DNA from 3 places in the Planococcus alkaliphilus genome. Region 1 is predicted to be linked to each of the others. Evidence: riboswitches for the same ligand, from Rfam matches in the RefSeq annotation. Region 1 holds a riboswitch; each other region holds the start of a gene.
What was found. Region 1 has a riboswitch for thiamine pyrophosphate ahead of AC2EXB_RS10850 (YkoF family thiamine/hydroxymethylpyrimidine-binding protein). Riboswitches for the same ligand answer to the same signal wherever they lie in the genome.
Positions count from the first base shown of each region.

Region 2: it holds a riboswitch for thiamine pyrophosphate, as region 1 does, so the genes downstream of both, AC2EXB_RS18520 (peptide-methionine (S)-S-oxide reductase) here and AC2EXB_RS10850 (YkoF family thiamine/hydroxymethylpyrimidine-binding protein) in region 1, are expected to answer to the same signal.
Region 3: it holds a riboswitch for thiamine pyrophosphate, as region 1 does, so the genes downstream of both, tenA (thiaminase II) here and AC2EXB_RS10850 (YkoF family thiamine/hydroxymethylpyrimidine-binding protein) in region 1, are expected to answer to the same signal.

Region 1 is NZ_CM168060.1:2,017,704-2,021,894, reverse strand. Features, by position in the region: gene AC2EXB_RS10860 (ABC transporter ATP-binding protein) at 1-1,078, opposite strand, end outside; gene AC2EXB_RS10855 (ECF transporter S component) at 1,065-1,646, opposite strand; gene AC2EXB_RS10850 (YkoF family thiamine/hydroxymethylpyrimidine-binding protein) at 1,648-2,238, opposite strand; TPP riboswitch at 2,328-2,433, opposite strand; gene AC2EXB_RS10845 (M48 family metallopeptidase) at 2,615-3,907, shown strand; gene AC2EXB_RS10840 (DUF4240 domain-containing protein) at 4,053-4,191, shown strand, end outside.
Region 2 is NZ_CM168060.1:3,543,569-3,547,759, reverse strand. Features, by position in the region: gene pepD (beta-Ala-His dipeptidase) at 1-583, opposite strand, end outside; TPP riboswitch at 1,413-1,514, shown strand; partial or broken gene AC2EXB_RS18520 (peptide-methionine (S)-S-oxide reductase) at 1,834-1,959, shown strand; partial or broken gene AC2EXB_RS18515 (branched-chain amino acid transport system II carrier protein) at 1,990-2,088, opposite strand; T-box leader at 2,240-2,488, opposite strand; gene AC2EXB_RS18510 (ABC transporter ATP-binding protein) at 2,631-3,305, opposite strand; gene AC2EXB_RS18505 (ABC transporter permease) at 3,307-4,191, opposite strand, start outside.
Region 3 is NZ_CM168060.1:3,256,578-3,260,768, reverse strand. Features, by position in the region: gene AC2EXB_RS16980 (ABC transporter substrate-binding protein) at 1-649, opposite strand, end outside; gene AC2EXB_RS16975 (ABC transporter ATP-binding protein) at 891-2,033, shown strand; TPP riboswitch at 2,054-2,157, shown strand; gene tenA (thiaminase II) at 2,245-2,928, shown strand; gene thiM (hydroxyethylthiazole kinase) at 2,930-3,715, shown strand; gene thiD (bifunctional hydroxymethylpyrimidine kinase/phosphomethylpyrimidine kinase) at 3,712-4,191, shown strand, end outside.

The DNA.
Region 1 (4,191 bases):
ATTGGATTTCCTTCAAGCGCAGCCGGTCCATCAAATCTTCCAATTCGTCTGGAGTTGAAATGCCAGAAAACGCCAGTTCTTTCGCTACGGTTTTTTCTAAGAATAAATACTCAGGAGACTGCGGCACAAATCCGACTCCAGGTGATTGGATGCTCCCGGCATTAAGCGGGTATATTCCGCATAATGCCTTTAATAACGAAGATTTCCCACTGCCATTTGGCCCGGCAACGACCATGATTTCACCTTTATGGGCAGTAAATGATAGACCGGACAAGAGTTCTTTCCCATTGGCCTTTACTGCAATTCCTTCAGCCTTTAGAACGGTTTCTGAACCCATTGACGAAATCCGTTCAGGCAATGAAACTGGAGAACGGACACTGGCTATTTTGTCGCTGATAAAACAGCCAGAGGGATCCAATTGGATTTCCCGGCTGAAAAAAGAATCCCATAAGTCGAGCCGGTGCTCTACGGCAACAATTGTCAAATTCAAGTCTTGCTGCAAATGGTCTAGCCAGTGGATAAACTCTTTCGCAGTTACAGGATCCAAATGCGAGATCGGTTCGTCCAATAACAGCACTTCAGGTTCCATGACCAACGCACAAGCAGCTGCAATCCGCTGCTTCATACCGCCTGATAGGGATTGAATCACTTCATGGCGTAAGGCTGACAAACCAGTCAGCTCTAAAACTGCTGTGATTTTTGCGTTCATTTTCTCACGGGGAACATGCAAATTCTCCAGAGTAAAAGCCAGTTCTTCTTCAACCGTCGGCATGCAAAACTGGGAATCGGGATCCTGGAAGACGGTCGCGACCCGGCGGTTGATTTCACCCGGCGCATACGACTCAGCATCTTTCCCGAAAAGCCGGATGCTGCCTGTGAGCTCTCCATCGCAATTAAGCGGGTATAAGCGATTCAAGAGGTAAAGAAGCGTACTTTTCCCGCAGCCGCTTGGCCCTGAAATGACAACGCGTTCTCCGTTATGGATATCAAAGGAAATAGCAGACAAGGTCGGCTGTTCGTCGTCTGGAAAACGGAAGCCAATCTGTCTAAGTGAAAAAACGGCTTCATGCACGGGCATCACTTTTCTTCGAACGAGAAATGGCGTAGCCGCGAAGCGAACCCGTCGCAAGCAGGCCATCCGAAATGAATTTCCCGCCGATCCCAGCAATAATCATGCCGCTGAGCACACGCAAGGTAAACATCAAAGCGACAAAAGAAGGGTCGAGTGCTGCATAGCCTGAAATGAAATAGCCGTATACAAAACTGAAGACGGCGGAACCGGCGCCGGCAAGCATCAGCACAGCAACATTGAAATGCTTGTAGCCAGTTATGGCAAAAGCCGCTTCTGCGCCTAGGCCTTGTACAATGCCAGACAATAGGAGGCGGGGGCCGACCGCGTTCCCAAGCAGCACTTCAATCGCTGCAGCCATCGATTCCGATAACACCGCGGCTCCTGGTTTTCGGATGATGTTCATGCAAATGATCGAAACGATAAACCAGATCCCGAACATCCATTCATAGGCGAGCGGACCGATTACAGCCGCCCAAATGTTCGAAACGTGGACAAATACCAAATAAACGATGCCGAAGACAACCGCAAATAAAGACATTAACACGACTTCTTTTAATTTCCACGATGTCAGCATTTTATTTGCCTCCGTGTGATGGGCTATTGATGCTCATCGATACCGTCATGACGAGATGGCGATGCTCTTCTGAACGGGCATTTGTAAATGCTTCTTCATAAAAGGCAAAGACCTCATGAATATCGCCATGAATGCCGCTTGCGTAATGCATCGAATCATTAAAGACACCTTGTTCTTTTGCACGGTCCACTTCACGGTAAATAACCGCCATATAATCCGGGTTGTTCATTGGATATAGCGCAAATTGAGAAGAGACATATTGCTTGGTGGTATCTGTGTTCAACAATTCATCCGATTTTTCCAAATACACATCTCCCGCCGAGTCGCCGGGGCAGCCGATGGAAAAAGTGCCCGAAAGCGCGACATGTTCACCGGTTTTTGCCGCATGCAAAGCTAGTGCTTTTGCGACGTTGAAGACATGATTCTGTTTTCCGCGAATCACCGTAGAGACGTCGTCTGTATGCATCCAGACATTCGAAGTGTCTGTTTCATTCAGTGCCCCTTTGATGATTTTAATGAAATCGCCGGTCATCGGATGAAGCGAAAAGCGAAATCCGACAATCGGGCTAGTGCCGCATTGCAATGGTTCCATATTGAATTCCTCCTAAAAATGTGCACAAAAAAAGCCGCATCCGCGAAGATGCAGCCATAATCTACAAATAATTTCAAAAGGAATCATTTCAGAAATGCGCCGCACTTCCTCACGCAGGTCCTAACCTGATCGAGTTATAAGGGATTGAAGCTTGCGCTTGCATCTCAGCCATAATGGGCACCCCTAGTGCAGTAAACGGTATGCGGTTTTTGTGGGCCGGGTTTGCCCGGTTGAGTTCAGTGTAGCGGATATGGATAAGGAAGTAAAGCACCTAAATAACATAAGGCAGGATTCAAATACTTTGAATTCAAGTATTTCTTTCTGACTCCATGTGCTATTATATGTAAGTTATTCCATATTGAAGGGAAGAGGATCATTGGACAAATCTGCAATTCAGTCGAACAGAGAAACCATCTATTTCATCACTAGCTTGATTTTCAGTATCATCATTTATGTATTCGCCATCATTTCTGTCGTCGGCATTGCCATCGCCCTTATCATTTTTGCTTTTATGCTTTTTGCCAACGCCATGATGTTAGGATCCATACGCGGAAACGGCGTGCGGATCCACGAACGCCAATTTCCGGATGTCTACGAACGAGTGCAAATTCTTTCAAAAGAAATGGAACTCAAAAAAGTTCCAGAAGTTTTTGTCATTCAGTCGGAGGGTGCATTGAACGCCTTTGCGACCCGTTTTTTCGGCCGCGACATGGTCGTCTTATATTCAGAAGTGTTTGAACTGGCATGTGAGCAGGGCCAAGAAGAACTCGACTTCATCATCGCCCACGAACTGGCACATGTGAAACGACGCCATGTCTGGAAGAATCTTTTGATTGTGCCGGCAGGGTTTATTCCTTTCTTGAGCCAGGCCTACAGCCGTTCATGCGAATACACTTGCGACCGCCATGCAGCTTTCACGATCCAAAACGCTGCGGCTGCAAAACGCGCATTGACGCTTCTCGGCATCGGCAAGAAAATGTATAGCGAAGTCAATGAAGAAGCTTACCGCGAACAGATTTCATCCGAATCGAACGGCATCGTCTGGCTCAGCGAAGTGCTTTCGTCCCATCCGCTCCTGCCAAAACGCATTCAGGCAATCCAGCAGTTTGAAGGAAACGATGCCCCTATCTACACACAGAATACGGGAAGAATTGCCATTGGGGCAACACTGATTTTTGTGGGCATAACAGCTGTTTATTTCATTAGCATTGCGCTTTTTGCCGGTGGAACACTCGTCTACTCCCAATTTCTAAATGGGTTTGACGATGCGCTTTATGCTGAGGAGGATTTTTCGATTGATGGGCAGACGCCATTGATTGTTGCCGCAGCTGAGGGCGATTTAGCAGGTGCTGAAGAAGCTGTAGCTAATGGAGAAGATATTCATGCAGTCGATGCTGATGGAAGTTCCGCTTTAATGTATGCAGTTTTTAATGGTGATAACGAAATGGCTGCATACTTAATTGAAAATGGAGCAAACGTTAATTCCATGGATGATTATGACACCGCCATCGGGAATGCCGTCTATTATGGTGAATACGATACGGCTTTATTGCTTTTAGATTATGGCGCTGATCCGGAGCTTGAGGGCCCGGATGGGATGTCAGCCATGGATTATGCAGAAGCGTCATCCGAGGCGGAATTTGTCGAGTATTTGGAAACTGGATTTTAATGGGACGAAATTAAATTAAAAGAAATAAGTTCAAATCCGCCAATTCTTGGCGGATTTTTTTATTTTAGCACGATGGCCTTCTGACAAAACATGATAATATGGGTTAATATCATTCAGATTATATAAGGAACGATAGGAGAATTCCATGGAAAAATCACTCGTCTGCATCACCGCTTATTCAAACAAGTTTTGGAAGATCAAAGTGCAGGGAAATATGTTTATCGTCTCTTACGGAAAAATCGGAACGCAAGGCTCCATCAATACGAAAGAGTTTTCTTCAGAAG
Region 2 (4,191 bases), 1.5 Mb from region 1:
CTAACGGGACCTCAATTCTGACGACTGGGCCTCCTGCACAGCCAACAACAAATTTCCCTTCCTCGTTGGCATCCAAGTTAATCAGCACATCGCCTTCCATCTTTGCCATGTCAAAGTGTTCGGCGCCGACGAGTCCCCTTTCTTCATCACTAGTGCATATTAATTCCACATTCGGATGCTCTGCATCTTTATCGGCCAAGAGGGCCAATGCCAGTGCAACTCCTATTCCATCGTCTGCGCCCAGCGTTGTTTCTTTTGCGATAATTCGGTCTTCCTCGATTTCGATTTTTATCGGGTCGGTGTCAAAATCGTGCACAGTCTCTTTATCCTTTTCGCACACCATATCTGTATGAGCTTGCAAGATGATAGTTGGTCTTGATTCGTATCCTTTTGTGGCAGGTTTTTTAATGACGATGTTCAGTTTTTCGTCCTTCCACCAATCAAATCCGTGTTGCTCGGCAAAACCGATCAAGTAAGCTACCACATTTTCTTCTTTTCCAGAACAACGCGGGATTCTGGTCAAGTCTTCGAAGTACCGAAAAACTTCTTTAGGTTCTATACTTTCTAATAATCTGCTGCTCATGAAATAACTCCTCCTTCTTTTAGCCAATCAAAATGGTCACTTCAACTAAAGCTATTACAATTCCGACAAAAAAGGAAGTAGTTCCAGGCAAACTCTATCCAAATGAGTAGGAGCCTTGTCTTTATTAGTTCCCTTATAAGTATGGAAATTTTTATGATGGTTAAGGATAATAAGGCAATAGATGCCCATGGGTTGCATTTTTACATTCTTCTCTTGGTATACAAACCACTGGATCATAATTCTCATAATATAGAGACGAGATAAGAACTGAATGAGAAGAATAGAAAAATCAAATTGAAAAACTGGAAACATATTTAAGCTTGATGAAGGAATTAGTGGGGAGGATGAATTCTCCGACACAGTTTAGGCAACGCTAGTCATACACTCATTTAACTAACAAATTAAATTCGTGGGATGCAAGATTTTCTCACGTGAATCGGAGCATATGCAAAAGGGTTTCGCAAAATTGCTTTTTCAAAAATAAATCCATTGAGTCCTGTTATTTTTTCAATAAAATTTTATAAGAACCTCTGTTGATAATTATGAGAAGATGATGAAGTAATATCAGGCCAAATGTGCTAATGCAATAGGGGAGGTGGAGTACATAAAGTGTTCTATTAAAAGGAATAATTAAAGAAGTTTAGACTGATACGCAGTATACATGCCATCAGTTCTTGGAAGAAAAGGGGCCATATAAGAAGTTCTTTTCTTCTTGTTCGTATAAGTATCCATTTACGATTAATAGTATTTAATTAACAATAATCAGAATGAACTGGATATATTTCACGAGAAATGATACCCTTACTTTAGATATTCTGAGAATTGAATATAAAAACACTAGGGGAGTCTTTTTAAGACTGAGATGGAGCAATCCGGACCCTTTGAACCTGATCTAGTTGAAACTAGCGTAGGGAAGTGGTTGCTATGTATTTTATCTATTCCTAAAATATGATCAAAACCACTCCATCGCTGGAGTGGTTTTTTTTACTTGCCGGGTATTTTTTATGCACTAGGGAGGGAGTTAAGGAAAAAATACATGGAAATTAAAAAGTTGCATATTATCTCTACAGGAAGGCAAGAGCCAGAGCCAGAGCAGTTAGCAGATATCAGCGGCAGGACTCATGTTGGCATCGAATTTATCCATCTTCAGAGGAATTAAAAACTCTAGTCGAAGATAAACTTCTTTTAAGGAATAGGCTAGTCTCTTTCGATTTATGGGAAAATCAACAATCATCGCTTAACGTCGATAAATGGAAGTAATCTATTTAGCAGGTGGATGTTTATGGGGAGTTCAGGCTTTTATAAAAACTATACCTGGCGTCAAGTTCACAGAAGCAGGAAGAGCCAACATCGGACAAAGCAACAGCCATAATGGCCATAAATGGCAATAGAACACCTGTGAAAAGGAAACCGGTAATCGCTGGTCCAAAGCTGCTTCCGGATTCCAAACCGAGAAGAGGGGGGAAGATCAGATTTCTAGCCCCGAAAAATAAAGAAAAAAGCATAAATCCTGCAAATACGACATTGGTTCGATTCATCATAATTCCTCCTGAATTTTAGTTGCATATTTCTAGCTGTTACAGCCTCAAAACAACTGTGACTGCTATTTTTTTACCGCCATACTCAATTTTTTGTATAAAAAAACCCGTCCCTTAAAAAAGGGACGAGTTTAGCTCGCGATACCACCCATATTCCGCAAGTTCCATACAAAAGAAACATTCCGGCGCTTAGTCGACGTACAATCATACATCTTCCCGATAACGGAGGAAATCCGGCAAATCTTACTATTTCAGCTTTGCATCTCGGAGATGATTTTCGGATAAGATCTGTCCATCGGCTTCCACCAGGCGCCGACTCTCTGAGGAACAGTCATCTTCTCTTACTCTTTCTCGTCATAGATTCTTATTTATACAACTTAACTTATCAAATGCTAATTGGAAAAGTCAATCTATTTTATTGGTTCGAGATAGATTAGTTTCTAATTTTTGGTTCTCGTATTATACTGTTGCAACTGCTTAAGCGGGAAACAAAAAGAATAGCGTACACGTCACTCGGCCAAACCATCTTTCATTGTAATGACGCTGTCGGCATACGCCAGCATCTCCTCGTCATGCGTTACCATCAACGTGGTGATGTTCAACGTTTTCGTCAAATTGCGGATCAGTTCCATGACATCCTTTGACCGTTTTGAATCCAGGCTAGCCGTCGGTTCGTCCGCAAAAAGCATCTGAGGCTTGTGGATGATGGCCCGGGCAATCGCTACCCGTTGTCGTTCACCGCCTGATAAAGACGCGGGGTACGCCGATTTCCGATGTTCCATGCCGATCAGTTTCAGGATATCGGCAATTTCCTTTTGTTGCTGCCCTTTTTTTAACGTCGTTTCCGCTACTTCGAGCATCAGAGCCAGCTGTTCTTCTACAGTAAGAAAAGGGACGAGGTGCGCTGACTGAAAGACAAAGCCAAAGTCACGAGCCCTGATTCTTCGAATTTGCTCCTGGTTCATATCCGTCATATTCTGTCCATTGAACAGGATTTTTCCGTCTGAAGCCGGCTGGAGCCCAGCGGCGATTGTCAGCAACGTGCTTTTGCCGGATCCGGAAGCACCGACAAGTGCGGTAATTTCACCTTGCTGCAGCGTCAGGTTAATCCCTTTTAATATTTCTTCTGAGACTTCTCCGGTTGTAAACGTTTTTCTGAGTTCATTGATCGTGAAAATGGTCATATTACACCTCTCCTTGTTGAATCGCTTGCAGCGGTTCGACTTTTTTGATCTGGATGCCTGACAGGGTAGCGCCGACAAAACCGATGACGAGGAATACGATGGACAATTGGACCGTGGTCACTGCGGTTAAGCTGAACGGCATGCCGTCCGGTGCGATAAAGTTGAAACTTTGGCTGAGCGCAATCGACAACGCCAGTGCAATGACGGTGATAAAGAACATCTGCGTCCACATCATTTTAAATAACGTACTTGTCTTCACGCCGATTGCTTTCAGAATTCCATACAATCCGATTTTTTGCACATTCATCATGTAGAAGAATATGGCGAATAACAATCCACTGATCACAACGAGAAACCAGACGATCATGTTGAGGGATAGCTGTTCTGCACTATAACTGGGAATCGTATTGAGGAACTCACTGTTCGAAAACGATTGCAGCCCATCGATGACTGGGGTTTCGTCTCCATCTGGAATAAATATCAATTGCATTTCATTTACCCGGTACATCTCTTTGTAGTTCTCCATATTGATGAAAGCGACTGGAGCATGGCTGTACTTTTGCTGATCGACAAATCCCTTCACAGTAAATTCGCCGCTGAATTGATTGTTGGTCAGCGTATCTCCGACTTTTAATCCTTCATCTTCCAAAGAACGGTCCAGGATAATTTCACCTGCTTGGACGTTTTCAAACAACTCCGAGTCCGTTGAAGTGACAAACGCGACACTGCGCTGTTTGTCTGCTTCGTCATTCAAGAATCCCATTTGAATGGACAGCGCAGCAGCCCCTTCTTGTTCCTTCAAGACCGCTTCTTGGGTATTAGGGTCAATCAGCGACAGATTATACGTTTCTTCCGCGTCTTTATCCATATAGAATTGGCCATCCGG
Region 3 (4,191 bases), 1.2 Mb from region 1:
TGGCGTTCAAAAGCCAGACATCGTAGCCAACTCCCCATAATGGGTAAAAGCCGAGACGGTCGTAGCTATTGCCGTTTTTGATATCCAATTTCGCTGCATATTCTTCCAGTTCAGCCCATGTTTCCGGCGGATCTTCTGGATCCAGCCCCACTTCTTCGAAGGCATCTTTATTATAGAAAAGGACGCGTGTATCAGTATTAAAAGGGATTCCGTATGAATCGCCTTCGTGAAGTGTAGCATTCCAAAGTTCTGGGTAGAATTTCTCTGAGAAACTGTTATCGTAGAATTCCGATAAGTTCATTGCTTGTTGTTCCTGTCCGCGGATTGCTGTGGCATTAATATCGTTAATGACAACATCAGGAGGATTGCCGGCAGCAATCGCCGCTAATTCCTTCGTCCAGATATCTCCCCAAGGGCTATACGTGTGCTTGACTTCGATCTCATCCTGGGATGCGTTAAAATCTTCAACGATTTTATCGACAATCGGACGGCGGATTTCAGAACCCCAGAATGTCCAAAAATCTACAACCACTTTACCGTCTTCATTAACCGCTTCTTCATCATTATTGCTGGTCTTGAAGCCGGCGCAACCACTTAACATTAAAGCAAGGCCAACAAGCGCGATGATGAATATCTTCATGTTTTTCATCCGGTTTCACTCCTTTAAGTTTATAAATACTGCTTTATTTACCGTGAAATTACTTTGATTGTCGAAGTAATTAGGGGTACTCGACAGAATTATTTATACTCGAGCCTCCTTTCAAATTGAAGAAGCATAGAAGCTCCTTCTTGTGGGTAAGTATATAACAAGTTCTTCTGCTTTTCTATGTTGTATTTGTAATAAACAGAAAACTGTATATAATTAAGAAAAAGAAATGGGGAAATTGAAAATGGCAGAGATTTCAATTAAAAATCTGGGTAAAACTTATGACAACGGCGCAACAGCGGTAACAGACTTTAATCTTGAAATCCAAAATGAGGAGTTCATCGTCTTCGTTGGTCCTTCGGGCTGTGGGAAATCGACGACTTTGCGCATGATTGCTGGCCTCGAGGAGATAACGGAAGGCGAATTCTTCATCGATGGAAAACGGATGAATGAGGTCCAGCCGAAAGAGCGGGATATTGCCATGGTTTTTCAGAACTACGCTTTATATCCCCATATGACGGTCTTCGAAAACATGGCTTTTGGACTAAAATTGCGTAAGTTTAAGAAAGCGGATATCCGAAAGCGCGTAGAAGATGCGGCGGACATTCTTGGCTTGCGGGAATACTTGGATAGAAAACCGAAAGCTTTGTCAGGCGGGCAGCGGCAGCGGGTGGCGCTCGGGCGCGCAATTGTCAGGGATGCCAAGGTCTTCCTCATGGACGAGCCTCTTTCAAACTTGGATGCAAAACTGCGCGTCCAAATGCGGGCGGAAATTGCTAAGCTGCATCATCGGCTGAAAACTACGACCATTTATGTCACGCATGACCAGACCGAAGCGATGACGATGGCAACGCGCATTGTCATTATGAAGGACGGCCATATCCAGCAAGTCGGCAGCCCGAAAGAAGTCTACGATTTTCCAGCCAACCGTTTTGTTGGAGGCTTCATCGGGTCGCCGGCAATGAACTTTTTTGATGGACGATTGGAAAAAGGGGCATTTGTGTTGGGAGATCGGACAATTAGCATCCCGCGGGAAACCTTGGATGTTCTGAATAGCCGCGGGTATGAAGGCAAGCATCTGACACTGGGAATTCGGCCGGAACATATCCACGTCAACAGCGAAGATTTATCCGGACTCCCGGTCAGTGAGTTTGATGCGACAATCACCGTTTCCGAATTGACGGGTGCAGAAACCATTCTCTATGCCACTTATGCTGAACAGGAATTTATTGCGCGCGTTGAGGCAGATACCGCAATCGAGCCGGGCCATACAGCTCGCCTGGCTTTTGATATGTCGCATGCCCACTTTTTTGATACCGAGAATGGGATGCGCATCAAAGCTGAAAACTCAGATAAATCTTTTGCAGAAGTTGAATCTGTGCTATAGTGATTTCGACAACCAAATAAAACACCCACTAGGGGAGCCGGATATCGGCTGAGACGGGCATAAGCCCGGACCCTTTGAACCTGATCTGGATCATACCAGCGTAGGGAAGTGGCGAGAAGCATGCTATTTCTCTATCTTTCAATGCATACGCACACGCCGCTTTCCTTAACTGGAGAGTGGCGTTTTTATTTGCAAAAAAGGAGATGGCGAAATGAAATTTTGTGAAGAAGTCCGGTTGGAGTGCAATGGAGTATGGGAAGCAAGTTTTGAACATCCGTTTGTCAAAGGAATCGCAGACGCGACACTGCCTTTAGACATTTTTCGCTATTACGTTATGCAGGATGCCTATTACTTAACACATTTTGCAAAAGTACAGGCAATCGGTGCGGTAAAAGCCAAAGATTTAGAAACGACCAAACGCTTCGCATTTCATGCCGAGCATACTTGTGCGGCTGAAATGGCTTTGCACGAATCATTCATGAAACTTCTTGGAGTGACCGAAGAGGATTGGGATGAATTTGAACCATCGCCGAATGCTTACGCGTATGTATCGCATATGTACCGCTCGGCTGAAGGGGATTTGGCGGACGTCCTCGCTTCAATTCTTCCTTGTTACTGGCTTTATCAGGAAATCGGCGACCGGCTTAAAGAAGCGAAGCCGGATCATCCAATCTACAGCCGCTGGATCGAAACTTATGGCGGAGAGGAATTTGCGGCACTTGTAAACGAACAGATCGAGCGGATGGACCTTCTCGCAGAAGGACTAACCGAAACACGGCGCAAAGAACTGAAGGACCGTTTCCGCAGAAGCAGCTATTACGAATGGAATTTTTGGGAACAAGCTTGGACGATGCAGACATGGACGGTAAAGCCATACACGAAGGTGGGTGTTTAAAGTGAGTGAGAAATTGCGCGCTGAAAATCCGATTGTCCACTGCATTACGAATCACGTCGTTTCAAACTTCCAGGCCAATGGATTGCTTGCCATTGGGGCTTCTCCGATCATGGGCGAAGCGCCGGAAGAAGCCGCTGAACTTGCGGCAATTGCTGGAGCCGTGTCACTCAATATTGGAACCTTGAACGTACAAACTTTGGAAAGCATGCTCATTGCCGGAAAGACAGCGAATCAATTGGGCCGCCCAGTCGTACTGGATCCTGTAGGTGTAGGAGCGACAGCTTTCAGAGCAGCTGCGGCGAAAAGAATTTTAACGGAAGTGAATATTGCCGTGTTGCGCTGCAATGCAGGCGAGCTTGCCGCGATTTGCGGAACCGAATGGCAAGGGAAAGGCGTCGATGCCGGCAGCGGTGAAGCGGATATGAAGCAGCTGGCAGTCGAAGCTGCAGGCAGGCTCGGTCTGGTTGTAGCCGTAACAGGTTCAATTGATATTCTTACGGATGGCAAAGAAATCGTGGAAATTCCTTTTGGGCATCCGCTCATGTCGGCGATTACCGGATCTGGCTGCCTGCTAAGTGCAGTGGTTGCTGCCTATCTAGCCGTTTATCCGGATAATATTTTAAGTGCTGCCGCAGAAGCCTTGCGTTTTTACGGGAAAGCAGGGGAACGAGCAAGCCACTCAGCTCCCGAGCCTGGCAGTTTTCAAATCGAATTCCTGAACCAATTGTCCCGAACTGGGAAAGGCGATAACGAATTGCCCGCCGGAAAGGAGCTGCAGCAAAAATGATTCCACAAGTATTAACCATTGCCGGATCGGATTCCGGAGGAGGCGCAGGAATTCAAGCGGACATTAAAACATTCCAGGAACTCGGAGTTTATTCGACTTCTGTTCTGACGGCCGTGACCGCTCAGAATACGCTAGGCGTTGCCGCTATTTACCCAATGTCAAGAGAAGCCGTTCGGACTCAATTGCAGGCTGTCGGAAAGGATTTTCAGCTAGCGGCATTGAAAACCGGAATGTTATTTAATGAAGAAATCATTGAAGAAACGGCCAAGTGGATTCGGCATTTCAATTGGCGGCAGCTGGTCGTCGACCCGGTCATGATTGCAAAAGGCGGAGCGAATTTATTGCGCGCAGAAGCAGGGGCTGCACTGAAAAAGGAATTGCTGCCTATAGCTGCCGTAGTGACGCCGAATATACCCGAAGCGGAAGTCTTGAGCGGTATCGACATCATTGACTCCAAGTCACGGAAACTGGCGGCG